4 regions of the Streptomyces sp. NPDC001219 genome follow, and region 3 is predicted to be linked to each of the others. Evidence: riboswitches for the same ligand, from Rfam matches in the RefSeq annotation. Region 3 holds a riboswitch; each other region holds the start of a gene.
The links. A riboswitch is a leader RNA that binds a small molecule or an ion and turns the genes downstream of it on or off. The one in region 3 is predicted to bind cyclic di-AMP.
Positions count from the first base shown of each region.

Region 1 (3,727 bases), on a different contig from region 3:
ACCCCGTCGAGCAGCTCGAAGAGCTCGTCGAGACAACTCAACCGCCGCGCGAAAGGCATCCGCATGCGTTCCGGGAACGGCCGACATCGTCGACCCCGCCAGGCACCGGCCATCTTTGTCACGGCGGGAGTGACCGGCGCGGGCCTCGCCCTGCCACTGTTCGCCGCGAGCGGTGCACAGGCCGCCGACACCACGACCTGGGACAAGGTCGCCCAGTGCGAGAGCGGCGGGGTGTGGAGCGCGGCGTCGGGCAACGGCTACTACGGCGGCCTGCAGCTCACCCAGGAGATGTGGGACAACTACGGCGGCACGGCCTACGCCTCGCGCCCCGACCTCGCCAGCCGCTCCCAGCAGATCGCGGTCGCCGAGTCGATCCTCGACCACAAGGGGCCGGACGCCTGGCCGAGCTGTGCGGTGAACGCCGGGCTGACCGATGACGGCCGCGCGCCGGAGGTCGACCCGGGCAGCACCAGCACCCCGGAGCCCGACCCGTCGGACTCCGCGGGCTCCCTCGACCCCTGGGACACCGGTTCGTCCCACGACCACGACGGCACGGACACGTCCGGACGGCACGACGAGCCGAGCGACGCCCCGAGCGACGAGGCCGGCGACGAGCCGAGCGGCCGCCCGTCCGACGCCACGCCCTCGCCCGACGCCTCGGACTCCGGCGAGCCCGGCGACGCGTCCACGAGCCCGGAGCCGTCCGGCGACCGGGACGGCGACCAGGGCGACGAGCAGGACAGCGGCCAGGGCGACGACCCGTCGCAGTCCGCCGACCCGTCCGACGACCCTTCCGCCGACCCGTCCGGGGACGGCAGCCGTACGGACGGCACCGGCACCCCGCGTGAGGTGCCCGGCAAGGGCAAGCACCGCGGTGGGGCGGACGGCGAGGACGCCGGGGACGGTGACGCCGGGCGGTCCGCCGGCGGCCGGCACGCCTCGCGCGGCGACGACGCGCACCGTACGGGCCCGGCGGCCGACGGGGACTACACGGTGCGCCCGGGTGACAGCCTGTCAGCCATCGCCGCGGCCCACCGGCTGTCCGGCGGCTGGTCCACGCTCTACGACCGCAACGAGGGCGTCATCGGCTCCGACGCGGACCTGATCCAGCCCGGCCAGCGGCTCGATCTCGGGCGGAACGCAGGGTAGTTCGCCTCCCTTCGCCCTCTTTTGGGAAAGTGAGACAAGGGTCTCGTTGACTCCGGAGGGGCCCGGTGTACCCAACCCCGGCATACCGGGCCCCACCTGCGAAAACGCCTCCAAGCCCTGATCAAAAACGGTCAACTTGGTTCAGATGGTGGGGTTTGAACCCCAAGGGGATTACTGCTTAACGTCAGGACCGCTCGCCAAAGCGGGCCCTTCGATCACACGCCGAGTCCTGCCGGTGGTCGAAGGCACTTGACGCGCAAGCGCCGAAGGCAGGAGCGGGGGACCCAGGATTTGTGCCGGCCCCGCCCGTGAAAACGGGTCAACCGGCTTGGGGTGAAGCCAGGTGCGTTCCGCGCACCCGGCCGGGCGACTCATCAGTCCGAACCCGACAGCTCACCTCGTAGGCGTCGGTGAGGAAACGAACGAACCATGCTGATCTTCAAGGGCAAGCACCGTCGTCCCTCCAAGGCCGTCCGCGTCGCCACCCTCGCCGGTGTCGCCGGTGCCGCCGTGGCCGTCCCGATGATGGGCGCCACCTCCGCCTCCGCCGCCTCCGTCGCCACCTGGGACAAGGTCGCCCAGTGCGAGTCCGGCGGCAACTGGTCGATCAACACCGGTAACGGCTACTACGGTGGCCTGCAGTTCTCCAACTCCAGCTGGGCCGCCGCCGGTGGCACCAAGTTCGCGCCGCGCGCCGACCTCGCCAGCAAGTCCCAGCAGATAGCCGCCGCCGAGAAGCTCCTCGCCATCCAGGGCCCGGGCGCCTGGTCCTGCGCCGGTGCGGGCAATCTGACCGCCGGTGGCCCCGCCGCCGACGTCGACACCTCCGCGCAGACCAAGTCCGCGCCGAAGCAGGAGTCGGCCAAGCCCGAGCCCAAGAAGGCCCCGTCCGAGGACCGTGCCTCGCGGTCCGCCGAGCGCAAGTCCACCGGCCACGGCAACTACACCGTCAAGGCGGGCGACACCCTCGCCAAGATCGCCAAGGCCCACGGCGCCGACTGGAAGTCCGTCTACAAGGCGAACAAGTCGGTCATCGGCGGCAACCCGAACCTGATCATCCCCGGCCAGCAGCTCACCGTCTGAGCCACCCGCCCAGCGGACTCCGGGGTTCGAGCGGCGGACCCCCTTCCTCCGTGAGACCAGCCCCGCCACGGCGCGCACTTCCCCCCGACGCGCCGTGGCGGGGCTTCTCGCATCCCGGCCCCCGCGCCCGGAGCGCCCGCCGCCGGCGCCCCGCCGACCGGCGCCGTCCCGCGGCTTTCCCCGTTCGGCGAACAATGTGCCGAAAGGTCCCGTGAACTGGGCCTTCGGTAAGTATTCCGGGGTCTTCCGTCCCACGGAGCGGGCCAAGCACCGACGGACACCTCCGGGGCCGTTAGGCTCATGCGCAGAACGCCAGACACCCACGAAGGAGACAACGTGCCGTCGATCGACGTCGTCGTAGCCCGCGAAATTCTCGACTCGCGAGGTAATCCCACGGTCGAGGTCGAGGTCGGCCTCGACGACGGCAGCACCGGCCGTGCCGCCGTGCCGTCCGGCGCCTCCACCGGCGCCTTCGAGGCCATCGAGCTCCGCGACGGCGACCCGAACCGTTACCTCGGCAAGGGCGTGGAGAAGGCCGTCCTGGCCGTCATCGAGCAGATCGGCCCGGAGCTCGTCGGCTACGACGCGACCGAGCAGCGGCTGATCGACCAGGCCATGTTCGACCTGGACGCCACCGACAACAAGGGCTCGCTCGGCGCCAACGCCATCCTCGGCGTCTCCCTCGCCGTCGCGCACGCCGCCTCCGAGGCCAGCGACCTCCCGCTGTTCCGCTACCTCGGCGGCCCGAACGCGCACGTGCTGCCCGTGCCGATGATGAACATCCTCAACGGTGGGTCGCACGCCGACTCCAACGTGGACATCCAGGAGTTCATGATCGCCCCGATCGGCGCGGAGTCCTTCTCCGAGGCGCTGCGCTGGGGCGCCGAGGTCTACCACACCCTCAAGAAGGTCCTGAAGGCCAAGGGTCTGGCCACCGGCCTCGGCGACGAGGGCGGCTTCGCCCCGAACCTGGGCTCCAACCGCGAGGCCCTCGACCTCATCCTCGAGGCCATCAAGGAAGCCGGTTACGCGCCCGGCCAGGACATCGCGCTCGCCCTGGACGTCGCCGCCTCCGAGTTCTACAAGGACGGCTCGTACGAGTTCGAGGGCAAGACCCGCTCGGCCGCCGAGATGACCGAGTACTACGAGGAGCTGGTGGCGGCCTACCCGCTGGTCTCCATCGAGGACCCGCTGTTCGAGGACGACTGGGCCGGCTGGAAGGTCATCACTGACAAGCTCGGCGCCAAGGTCCAGCTCGTCGGCGACGACCTGTTCGTCACCAACCCCGAGCGTCTCGCCCGCGGCATCGAGGAGGGCTCCGCCAACGCCCTCCTGGTCAAGGTCAACCAGATCGGCTCGCTGACCGAGACCCTGGACGCCGTCGAGCTGGCCCAGCGCAACGGCTTCAAGTGCATGATGTCGCACCGCTCCGGTGAGACCGAGGACGTCACCATCGCCGACCTCGCCGTCGCCACCAACTGCGGCCAGATCAAGA
Region 1 is NZ_JBSFJF010000038.1:12,057-15,783, forward strand. Features, by position in the region: gene ACWC9R_RS23200 (transglycosylase family protein) at 130-1,149, shown strand; cyclic di-AMP (ydaO/yuaA leader) riboswitch at 1,401-1,571, shown strand; gene ACWC9R_RS23205 (transglycosylase family protein) at 1,579-2,232, shown strand; gene eno (phosphopyruvate hydratase) at 2,569-3,727, shown strand, end outside.
Region 1: it holds a riboswitch for cyclic di-AMP, as region 3 does, so the genes downstream of both, ACWC9R_RS23205 (transglycosylase family protein) here and ACWC9R_RS28810 (M23 family metallopeptidase) in region 3, are expected to answer to the same signal.

Region 2 (3,727 bases), on a different contig from region 3:
TCCAGCACCGCGGCGCCGTCCAGATAGCGCTGCGGGTCGGCGGACAGCAGCAGCCGTACCGTCGGGTCGATGCCGCCGGAGCGGTACTGGCTCGTGGCCAGGGTGCCCAGTTCGGCGCGGGCGGCGTTCAGCCGGCGGGTCCTGCGGGCCGCCTCGTCTTGGAGCCGGCTCAGCTCCTCCCGTGCGGTGTCGGCGGATTCCTTCGCGCCGTTGTAGTGCTGCGTGGCCACCTCTGCCTCCTGGTACAGCGCGTCGACCCGGTCCTTGACCTGGGCGGGGGTGGGCCGGGGTGCGGCCTGGGCGGTGCCGTCGAAGCCGGTGGCGGTGGCGGCACCGGCCAGGGCCAGAGTGGCGGCCGTGCGGGCGGTGCGCGCGCGGCGCGAGCCACCGCCGGTGAGCGAGGCGAGCGGATGCTGCCGGGGCTTGCGGTGCGAGGCCACGGTGGCCGTTCCTTTCCGTCCTTCGAGCCGGGGGCCCGGCGGCCGGTCCGCCACGGGGGCGACGGACCGGCCGCCGTACCTCTCGGCGGGACGGCCGACGGAACGCCGGTGGGAGACCGGCGAGGCGGGGAGTCGGCCGCCTGGAGGAGGACGCTAAGCCGGGGTGTCGGGCAATGAGCCCCCTTGCCCGGCATTGTTCGCATTCGACCGCGATGGGTACGCGCGCGACCGCGGCGCCATGGCCGTACGGCCGGGACCGGTCTGGCCTGACCGAACTGTCGATAGCGGGCGCCCTGCCCGAAGGGCCGTGCTATACGGCGGCTACGATCACGCACTATGGACGTAGTAACCAATATCTTCGTCGGCCTGCACATCATCGGCATCGCCTCCCTGCTGGGCGGCTTCCTGACCCAGATGAAGGCGATGAGTGCGGGCACCGCCCGCTTTGTGCCGGCCATGCTGCACGGCGCGCTGACGATGCTGGTCACCGGCATCGTGCTGGTCGGCCTCAACCAGGCCCAGGACCACCCCCTCAACAACATCAAGCTCGGCGTCAAGATGGCCCTGCTGGTGGTGATCCTGGCGCTGGTCTACGTCAAGCGGGACGACGAGACGGTCGAGAAGCCGCTCTTCGCCGCGGTCGGCGGGCTCACCGTGGCCAACATCTTCATCGCGGTGCTCTGGACCTGACGAGCGCCCCGCCGACAGCACACCGCGCGGTCCCCGCACTCCGTAGGTCGGAGGCGAGGGCCGCGCGGTGGCGTGTGGGGGGTGACCGTGGGGGGTGGTCTGTGGGGGAGCGGGGGCCTCAGCCCGGGCGGACGCTCCCGTAGATCGGCATGTAGTAGATCGACTCCTCCCGGACGTTGGCGCCCGGCTTCGGAGCGTGGACCATCTTGCCGTTGCCTATGTACATGCCGACATGGCTGATGTCGTCATAGAAGAACACCAGGTCGCCGGGCTTCAGGTCCTTGGTGGCCACCCGCTCGCCGATCTTGACCTGGTCCCAGGTCGTACGGGGCAGATCGACGCCCGCCGCCTTCCAGGCGGCCTGGGTCAGCCCCGAGCAGTCGTAGGAGGTGGGCCCGGTCGCGCCCCACACATACGGCTTGCCGATCTGGGAGCGGGCGAAGGCGAGCGCCTTCTCGCCCTTGGCGGTGGAGGTCGAGTCGCCCGTGGAACCGCCGGCCGAACCGCCGCCCGTGGAGCCGTCGCCGTCGTGCTGCCGCTGGCGCTCCCGCTCCTGCTGCTTGCGCGCCTCCTCCGCGGCCCGGCGCTTGGCCGCTTCCTCCTTCTGGCGCTCCAGCTCCGCCAGCCGCGCCTTCTCCTGCGCGGTCAGCCGGGACAGCAGCTGCCGGGCCTCGGACAGCTTGTCCTGGACGGAGCGCTTGGACTCCTTGAGGGAGGCCTGCGACTTCTGCAGCCGCTCCAGGCTGTCGGTCGCCTCGGCACGCTGCCGGGCGGCCGCCGACTGCTGCTCCTGGTAGTCGCTGACGGCCTGCTTCTGCCGCCCGGTCAGCCGCTCCATGAGGTGGTTGCGGTCGACGAACTGCTGCGGGTCCTTGGCGAACATCAGCTGCGCCGTCGGGTTCATGCCGCCGGTGCGGTACTGCGCGGAGGCGAAGGTGCCCAGCCGGCGCCGGGACTCGTTCATCTTCTCGGCGCGCTCGGCCGAGGCGTCGAGCAGGTCGTCCACCTTGTCGCGCTGCGCGTCGGCGCGCTCCTTGGCGGCGTTGTACTTCTGGGTGGCCACCTCGGCTTGGTGGTAGAGGTCGTCGACCTTCTTCTGGACCTCTTCGACGGAGGGCTTGGGCGCCCTGGGCGCCGCGTTGGCCGACTGCGAGAGCAGGGTGACCGAGGCGAGGGCGGCGGTGGTGAGCCCGGCCGCCGTACGACGGCCTGCGGGTGAGGCGAGAACGCTGGTGCGCGGCTTGCGATGCGACGCCAAGACCGGCAACTCCTTCCGTGGACCGCCTACCGGGTTAGCTGTCGGGTTCGGGCGGTGTCGCTGACGGAAGGCTTGCCCTACGGTCCGGACGTCCACTGGCGATGGCAGTACGGACCGATTCACCCCGGTGGTGCTGGTGGGTCCCCGGCTCCGGGTGCCTGGGGCAGGGCCGGACTCGGCGTCGGCGGCCCGTGCGAACCTGTCGTCCGCGGGGAGGCGGGCTGCCTGAGCGAGGACGTTAGCCAACTCGTGTGGCTTCTGTGAAGGCTGATGTTCGATATGCCCGAAACCTTTTCGTGACCTGAACGCGATGCGCGGTCTGTTGTGCCAGATGTCGGATTCGGGTAGACGAGGCGCCGCCGGTCGGCCGCGGTGCCGGACGTCCGGACCGCCGCTGCGCCGGTGCCGGCTTCACAGGCGGCCCGCAATCCGCCACTCCGCCGCGGAGTGTCAGTGCGGCCGCCTAGACTCGGTGGGCGATGAGCAGCCTCTTTGACGACAGCTTCCTGGCGGACCTCGGCCACAAGGGCGAGGAGCAGCATCCTCCGCCCCCCGAGGACGAGCACGGCCCGGCCCCGGAGGAGATCCCCGCCGACCTCTTCGGCGGGCGGTTCGACGCGCCCGTCCCCAGGGAGGCCTACTACCGCGACGGCGCCGCCCGCCCGGCCGTCGACGCCGCGGCGCTGCTGGAGGGGCTCAACGACGAGCAGAAGGCCGCCGTGGTGCACGCCGGCGGCCCGCTGCTGATCGTCGCCGGTGCCGGTTCCGGCAAGACCCGGGTGCTGACCCACCGCATCGCGCACCTGCTCGCCGAGCGCCATGTCCACCCCGGCCAGATCCTCGCGATCACGTTCACCAACAAGGCCGCCGGCGAGATGAAGGAGCGCGTCGAGGAGCTGGTCGGCCCGCGTGCCCACGCCATGTGGGTCTCCACCTTCCACAGCGCCTGCGTCCGCATCCTGCGCCGCGAGTCCAAGAAGCTGGGCTTCACGTCCTCCTTCTCGATCTACGACGCCGCCGATTCCAAGCGCCTGATGGCCCTGGTCTGCCGCGATCTCGATCTGGACCCCAAGCGCTTCCCGCCCAAGTCCTTCAGCGCGAAGATCTCCAACCTCAAGAACGAGCTCATCGACGAGGAGACCTTCGCCGGAACGGCCGCCGACGGCTTCGAGAAGTCGCTGGCCGAGGCGTACGCGATGTACCAGGCGCGGCTGCGCGAGGCCAACGCCCTGGACTTCGACGACATCATCATGACGACGGTCAACCTGCTCCAGGCCTTCCCGGACGTCGCCGAGCACTACCGCCGCCGCTTCCGCCATGTCCTCGTCGACGAGTACCA
Region 2 is NZ_JBSFJF010000007.1:34,359-38,085, forward strand. Features, by position in the region: gene ACWC9R_RS06235 (NlpC/P60 family protein) at 1-440, opposite strand, end outside; gene ACWC9R_RS06240 (hypothetical protein) at 777-1,130, shown strand; gene ACWC9R_RS06245 (NlpC/P60 family protein) at 1,249-2,388, opposite strand; cyclic di-AMP (ydaO/yuaA leader) riboswitch at 2,396-2,579, opposite strand; gene pcrA (DNA helicase PcrA) at 2,868-3,727, shown strand, end outside.
Region 2: it holds a riboswitch for cyclic di-AMP, as region 3 does, so the genes downstream of both, ACWC9R_RS06245 (NlpC/P60 family protein) here and ACWC9R_RS28810 (M23 family metallopeptidase) in region 3, are expected to answer to the same signal.

Region 3 (3,727 bases):
TTTCCGACGGGCCAGGGTTATTCATGGATAATATTTGGCCGGAAGTCGCGGGCGACCGGCACTATCCGGTACGGAACGCCCGGCACCGGATACGCCGGAGCCCCGGCCGTGGGGCCGGGGCTCGGGAAAGGTGCACGGCGTGCGGCCCGTAGGGGGCGCGCCAGCAGCGGGGCAGGGGTCAGACGTTGACGCCGTGCCCGCGGAGGTAGGCGACCGGGTCGATGTCCGAGCCGTAGTCGGCGCCGGTGCGGGCCTCGAAGTGCAGGTGCGGGCCGGTGACGTTGCCGGTGGCGCCGGAGAGGCCGATCTGCTCGCCGGGGGTGACCTTCTGGCCGACCGAGACACCGAGCGACGACAGGTGGCCGTACTGGGTGTACGTGCCGTCGTTCATCTTGATCACGATGTTGTTGCCGTACGAGCCGCCCCAGCCGGCCTCGACGACGGTGCCCGAGCCGACCGCGTGGACGCTGGTGCCGGAGGCGGCGTGGAAGTCGATGCCGGTGTGGCTGCCGGAGGACCACAGGCCGCTGGACGCCTTGTAGGCGGTGGAGACATAGGAGTCGCCAACGGGGGCGACGAAGGCGTTGAGGCGCTTGCGCTCCGCGTCGCGGGCCGCCCGCACCTTGGCCTCGTGGGCTGCCTTGGCCTTCTTCTTCGCGGCCTCGGCGCGCCGCTTGGCCTCGTCGGCCTGCCGCTTGGCGACGGCCTCGGCCTTCGCCTTCGCCGCGGCGACCTCGGCGTCGGCCTGCTGCGCGGCGACCCGGTTGGCCAGCTCGTCACCCAGTACGACGGCCTGCTGGAGTCCGGTGTCGTGGACGCGTGACTCGTCCGTCGCGGCCAGCGCCGGCGAGGCCACGGAGGCAACCACACCGCCGGCCGCGATGGTGGCTATGCCGGCGATGTTGCGGGTCGTCCGGACGGGACGGCTCGTGCGGCGGTGCTTCCCGGTGGCACGGATGAACGCCATGTGCTGGCTTGTCCTTTCCCTCCTTCTCGCCTACCGGGTTAGCTGACGGGTTCGGAGCAGGAAGGTCTCCTACGGCCTCCTCGGAGAGGAGCCCGATTCACCCCACGGGACGTATGGGTCCCCGGCTCCCCTGGCTCGCGCCGTACGGGGACTCGGCGATGACTGCCCGGTGCCACTGTTGTGGCGGACTTGTGACGAACAGCCGGACCGACGCTAAACGGGGCAACTTTCAATCGGCAAACAGAACCGGTTTTTTGTGCGGGATGCCACAAGAACGGGAGCACCGACGGAGATAAACCGGACATACGGCGGCTCCCGTGACACTCGTGCGTCACGGGAGCCGCCTCGTCGACATGTGACCTTCCGTCACACGGCGGGGACCAACGGCAGGGACTAGCCGCCGACGACGGTCACCTCACCGATACCCAGCCCCTTGACCGGCTCGGCGATCTGTGCTGCGTCGCCCACCAGGACCGTCACCAGCCGGTCCACGGGGAAGGCGTTGACCGCCGCCGCGGTGGCCTCGACCGTGCCGGTCTCCGCGAGGCGGGCGTACAACTGCGCCTGGAAGTCGTCCGGGAGCTGCTGCTCCACCTGGTCGGCGAGGGTGCCCGCGACGGCCGCAGCGGTCTCGTACTTCAGCGGCGCGACCCCGACGAGGTTCTGCACGGCGACATCCCGCTCCTCGTCCGTGAGCCCCTCTGCCGCGAGGGTGCGCAGCACCTTCCACAGGTCCTCGAGCGCCGGGACGGTGGAGCCGGTGTCGACCGAGCCGCTGATGGCGAGCAGCGCGGCGCCCGTGGACCCCTCCGGGGAGGAGGGGGCGGTGGAGCGGAGCACCTGGCCGAAGGCGCGCACCCCGTAGGTGTAGCCCTTCTCCTCCCGCAGCACGCGGTCCAGGCGGGAGGTGAGGGTGCCGCCCAGGCAGTACGTGCCGAGGACCTGCGCGGGCCACACCCGGTCGTGCCGGTCGGCGCCGATACGGCCGATGAGCAGCTGCGTCTGGACGGCGCCGGGGCGGTCGACGATCACCACCCGGCCGGTGTCGTCGGCGACGATCGGCGCGGCCTTCAGCGGCTCGGCCGTGGAGCCGGTCCAGGCGCCGAGGGTGTCGGCGAGCGCGGCGGCGAGGTCGACACCGGTGAAGTCACCGACGATCACGGCGGTGGCCGTGGCAGGCCGTACATGGGCGTCGTAGAAGGCGCGGACGGCCGCGGCGTCGATACGGGCGACGGTCTCCTCGGTGCCCTGCCGGGGCCGCGACATGCGGGCGGTGGCCGGGAACAGATCCTTGGAGAGCGCCATCGCGGCACGGCGGGCCGGGTTGGCGAGCTCGTGCGGGATCTCGTCGAGGCGGTTGCGGACCAGCCGCTCGACCTCGCTCTCCGGGAAGGCGGGCGCCCGCAGCGCGTCGGCGAGCAGACCGAGCGCACGGGTCAGCCGGGACGCCGGCACCTCGAGGGAGACCCGCACGCCGGGGTGGTCGGCGTGCGCGTCCAGGGTGGCGCCGCAGCGCTCCAGCTCGGCGGCGAACTCCTCCGCGTCATGGGTGTCGGTGCCCTCGGACAGCGCACGCGCCATGATCGTGGCGACGCCGTCCAGGCCCTCGGGCTCGGCGTCCAGCGGCGCGACGAGGTTGATCTCGACGGCGACGACCTGCTGGCCGGGGCGGTGGCTGGTCAGCAGGGTGAGCCCGTTGGGCAGTTGGCTGCGGTCGGGGGCCGGGAAGGCCCACGGCTTGGGCGCGCCCCCCTGGGGCTGCGGGTGGAAGTCCATGGTGCTCACGGGGGAATCGGCGTGGGTGGTGGCGTCGCTCACTGGTGCGCCTCCCCTTCCTCGTCGTCGGCGGCGTCGGTCGGCTCGGTGGGCTCGTAGACGAGCACCGCGCGGTTGTCGGGGCGCAGCCGGGCCTTGGCGACGGCCTGCACCTCCTCGGGGGTGACGTCCAGGACGCGCTGGACGGCGGTCAGCGCGAGCTGCGGGTCGCCGAACAGGACGGCGTAGCGGCACAGTTCGTCGGCGCGTCCGCTGACCGTGGCCAGCCGGTCCAGCCACTCGCGCTCCAGCTGGGCCTGCGCCCGCTCCATCTCCTCCGGGGTCGGCCCCTCGGCGGCGAAACGCGCCAGCTCCTCGTCGACCGCACGCTCGATGGCGGGCACCTCGACCCCGCCGGAGGTCTTCACGTCCAGCCAGCCCAGCGAGGGGGCGCCGGCCAGCCGCAGCAGGCCGAAGCCGGCCGCGACGGCGCTGCGGTCGCGGCGCACCAGCCGGTTGTACAGGCGGGAGGACTCGCCGCCGCCCAGGACGGTCAGCGCCAGGTCGCCGGCGTCCGCCTCACGGGTGCCGTCGTGCGGCAGGCGGTAGGCCGCCATCAGCGCGCGGGAGGGCACCTCCTCCTCGACGACCTCACGCAGCTCGCCGCCGATGACGTCGGGCAGGGTGCCGTCGCGCGGCGGCTGCTTGCCGTCGTGCGAGGGGATCGAGCCGAAGTACTTCTCGATCCAGGCCAGCGTCCGCTCGGGGTCGATGTCGCCGACGACCGACAGGACGGCGTTGTTGGGCGCGTAGTACGTACGGAAGAAGGCCCGCGCGTCCTCCAGGGAGGCCGCGTCCAGGTCGGCCATCGACCCGATGGGCGTGTGGTGGTACGGGTGTCCCTCGGGGTACGCCATGGCCGTGAGCTTCTCGAAGGCCGTGCCGTAGGGGACGTTGTCGTAGCGCTGGCGGCGCTCGTTCTTGACGACGTCGCGCTGGTTCTCC
Region 3 is NZ_JBSFJF010000058.1:18,860-22,586, forward strand. Features, by position in the region: gene ACWC9R_RS28810 (M23 family metallopeptidase) at 179-967, opposite strand; cyclic di-AMP (ydaO/yuaA leader) riboswitch at 980-1,135, opposite strand; gene ACWC9R_RS28815 (M16 family metallopeptidase) at 1,361-2,743, opposite strand; gene ACWC9R_RS28820 (M16 family metallopeptidase) at 2,782-3,727, opposite strand, start outside.

Region 4 (3,727 bases), on a different contig from region 3:
GTCGTCGTAGTGGGTGTAGTAGAGGTCGATGTAGTCGGTGCGCAGACGGGTGAGGGAGTTGTCGACCGCGGACTTGATCGTGGCGGGGGCCAGGCCCTTGTAGCCGGGGAGGGCGCCGACCTTGGTGGCGATGACGACCTCGGAGCGGTTGCCGCGGGAGGCCAGCCAGTTGCCGATGACGGTCTCGGATTCGCCGCCCTCGTTGCCGGGGACCCAGGCCGAGTAGGCGTCGGCGGTGTCGATGAAGTTGCCACCGCCCGCCACGTACGCGTCGAGCACGGCGAAGGAGGCGGCCTCGTCAGCCGTCCAGCCGAAGACGTTGCCCCCGAGGGAGAGCGGGGAGACGGAGAGGGAGCCGAGGGGCTTGTGTGTCGCGGTCATGCGTAGTGGAAGCGTCGGGGGGAGGGGAATTATTCCTTCCGCTTCGCCGATGAGGTCAACTTCCGCCGGAGAAGGGCAAGTTGGACAGCAACACTCACACGGCGAGGGCCCCAGGGAACTCCGGGGGACCCCCGAGGACCCCGAGAACCCCGAGTTCCCCAGGGCACTGAAGGCACCGAAGAACCCAAAACGACGACGACGGCGGCGGCCAAGGGATTCGCCTCCCTCGCCCGCCGCCGCCCTCTCAGTCGCTGTCGCCCGCGCCCGTCAGACGCTGATGCCGTGGTCGCGGAGCCAGGGCATCGGGTCGATCGGGTCGCCGGCGTCGGGGCGCACCTCCAGGTGGAGGTGGGGGCCGGTGACGTTGCCGGTGGCGCCGACGCGGCCGATGACGTCGCCGGTGTTGACCTTGCCGGAGGTCTTCACCATCGAGGAGAGGTGGCAGAACCAGAGTTCGGTGCCGTCGTCGAGGGTGAGGACGATGCGGTAGCCGTACGAGCCGGCCCAGCCGGCCTGGGTGATGGTGCCGGAGTGCACCGCCTTGACGGGGGTGCCGGTCGGCGCGGCGAAGTCCTGTCCGGTGTGGTCGGCGGCCCAGCGGTCGCCTGCCTGGCCGAAGCTGGCGGTGAGCGTGTAGGAGGACACCGGGGCGATGAAGCTCTTCGCCAGTTTGGCGAGGCGTTCGGCCTCCGCCTTCTGCCGGGCCGCTTCCTCCGCCTTGCGCTGGGCCTCCATCTCGGCCGCCTTCTTGGCTGCTGCGGCCTTTTCGGCCGACTTCTGTCGGTCAGCGGCTTCCGTGGCGGCCTGCTCGACCGCGGCCTTCTCGGCTGCGTCACGGGCCTCCTGCTCGGCGGCGTCCTGCTGCGCGTCGGCCTGCTGGAGGATGCGGCTGCGCAGCGCCTCACCGGCGCCCGTGTCACCGCTGGTGTCCGCGCTCGCGTGCGTGGTCCGGGTGAGCGGCCCGGCGGGCGCCACGCCGTCGACGGGAGCCGAGGCGGCCGCGGCGGACGCGGTGGTGGAGTCGTCGTCGGATATCAGCTCGCCGATACCGGGCAGCGACTTCGCGTCCGGCAGCTTCTCGGAGAGGTCGTCGGCCATGCCGCCGACGTCGGGCATCGAGATCGGCACCGGCGGACGGTCCTCGGCCGAGGCCATTCCGCTCGCACCGACCGCGGCGATGACGCCGACACCGAGGACGGTGCCGCTCCGGGAAAGTCCGCCGCGCTGCTTGGCCACCCGGTGTTTGCCGCGGACGGAACGGGTGGATTCCTCGGTGGGATTCCACTCCTCCCACGGTCCGCCGTCATCACCGGCGCCGGGGCCCGGGAAAGCACCTCGGTCGTCGAGCTCGTAGCCGGACGGGGACTCGGGGGCAGGCCTGTTGGACGCCACGGGGGCGCACTCCTTTCCTTCCTTCTCGCCTACCGGGTTAGCTGACGGGTTCGGAGCAGGAAGGTCTCCTACGGACGCCCGCTGGCGGAGGGCGTCCGATTCACCCCAAGGAAGTTGGTTCCCCGGTTCCCTTGGTGCAGTTCGAAGTGCTTGGGGGTGCGTGAAAAGCGCGTGCGGGATTCGGCGTCGGCGCGCGGTGCCGCCTCTTGCGACGGCTGGGACGACCGCGCTGCGTTATCGGACAGTAATAGAGATGGCGACCGAATTCCAAGCGTTCCCACGAATCCTTGTCGGTGCAACACGCCTCGGTTGCAGGGACGTTTTCGGCCACCCCGGCCGTAAACCGGGCGAGTTGGCCGCGCGCCGCTAAACGATCTCCGGCGGATTGTGCACCAGTCGTTATGCGGAGGGGCGCCCCTCGGTCACGGAGGGTGAGAGCGTAACGTCGGATCATGGTCGTCAACGTCGGGAACACCGGGCACGCCGGGCGTGCTGCCGGTAACGCGTGGGGAGTGGCGGAGCGGTACCGGGAGTTCTCCTGGCGGGAGGCCCGGGACCGGTCGGCGGCGCACGAGGAGCTGAGCGCGCGGATCAGCCAGGACGCGGAGCTCTGCGATCTGCTGTCCGGGTCGCTGCCGGCCGGCGACAAGCAGCAGCCGGACCTCCTGCTCGCCGCCGTCCGTTATCTCGACGGCCCGCACGCCGAATCGGGCCCGCGCGGCGAGTCGGCGTACGGGCGCTGGCGCGAGTGGACGATCCGGCACTGGGACGAGGTACGCGCGGTGATCATGCAGCGCGCCGCCCGGACCGACGAACCGGCCCACTGCGCCACCCTGCTGCCGCTGCTCGCCCGGCTGCCGCAGCCGCTGGCGCTGCTGGAGGTGGGCGCGTCCGCCGGACTGTGTCTGCACCCCGACCGCTATCGCTACCGCTACGAGGACGCGGACGCGTACGGGGAGGGCCACCACGCGGGCGCCCTCCGGGCCGAGCTGGGCGCACCGGAGAGCCCGCTGGTGTTCACCTGCCGTACGGGCGGGGCGGCCGGCGAACTTCCCGAACGGCTGCCGGAGATCGTCTGGCGGGCCGGCATCGGCCTCGACCCGCTCGACCCGGTGGCCGAACCGGACGATCTGCGCTGGCTGCGGGCGCTCGTCCGGCCGGGCGACGAGGAGCGGGCGGCACGGCTGTCGGCGGCCGTCGAAGCGGTACGGGCGGCGCCGCGGCCACGGATGGTGCGCGGCGACCTGATCGACGAGCTGCCCGCGCTCGCCGCCGAGGCACCGCCCGAGGCGACGCTGGTCATCTTCCACAGCGCGGCGCTGACGTACCTCCCGCCGGCCCGCCGCGAGGAGTTCGCGCGACTCGTACGGTCACTGCTCGACGCGCGGCCCGGCGGCGGCCACTGGGTCTCCAACGAGCACCACTCCGTACTGCCGTGGCTCACCGAGACCGCACCCCCGTCGCCCCGCCCGGACGACGCGCCGCTGCTGACCCTCGCGCTCGACGGCCACCCGGTCGCACTCACCGGCCCGCACGGCCAGAGCCTGCACCACCTCCCCGGGGCGGCGGACCTCCCGGGCCACTGAGCTACCGGGCACGGCTCCTACTCCCGCCCCTCCCCTACTCCCCCATCGGCCGCTGCACCGCCAGCAGCGCCATGTCGTCGGCCGGTGCGCCGCCCGTTCTGCCGGTATGCCGGGCGACCTCCTCGACGAGGGTGTCCAGGAGGGCGTCGGGGCCGGGGAAACGGCGGCCGCGCAGTCTGCTCGGCGGGTGGTAGCTGCGGCCGAGCAGGTCCCGGGCCGCGGTCACCCCGTCGGTGAAGAACAGCAGCAGGGCCCCGGCCGGGAAGAACGTCTCCTCCGCGTGGTCCGGGCGGCTGGTCAGCTCGCCCAGCCCGAGGGGCGGCGCCGGCGCCTCGGGAGCCAGCTCGCGCAGACCACCGTCCGGGGTG
Region 4 is NZ_JBSFJF010000064.1:33,440-37,166, reverse strand. Features, by position in the region: gene ACWC9R_RS30065 (aldo/keto reductase) at 1-381, opposite strand, end outside; gene ACWC9R_RS30060 (M23 family metallopeptidase) at 649-1,773, opposite strand; cyclic di-AMP (ydaO/yuaA leader) riboswitch at 1,785-1,940, opposite strand; gene ACWC9R_RS30055 (DUF2332 family protein) at 2,226-3,359, shown strand; gene ACWC9R_RS30050 (PP2C family protein-serine/threonine phosphatase) at 3,394-3,727, opposite strand, start outside.
Region 4: it holds a riboswitch for cyclic di-AMP, as region 3 does, so the genes downstream of both, ACWC9R_RS30060 (M23 family metallopeptidase) here and ACWC9R_RS28810 (M23 family metallopeptidase) in region 3, are expected to answer to the same signal.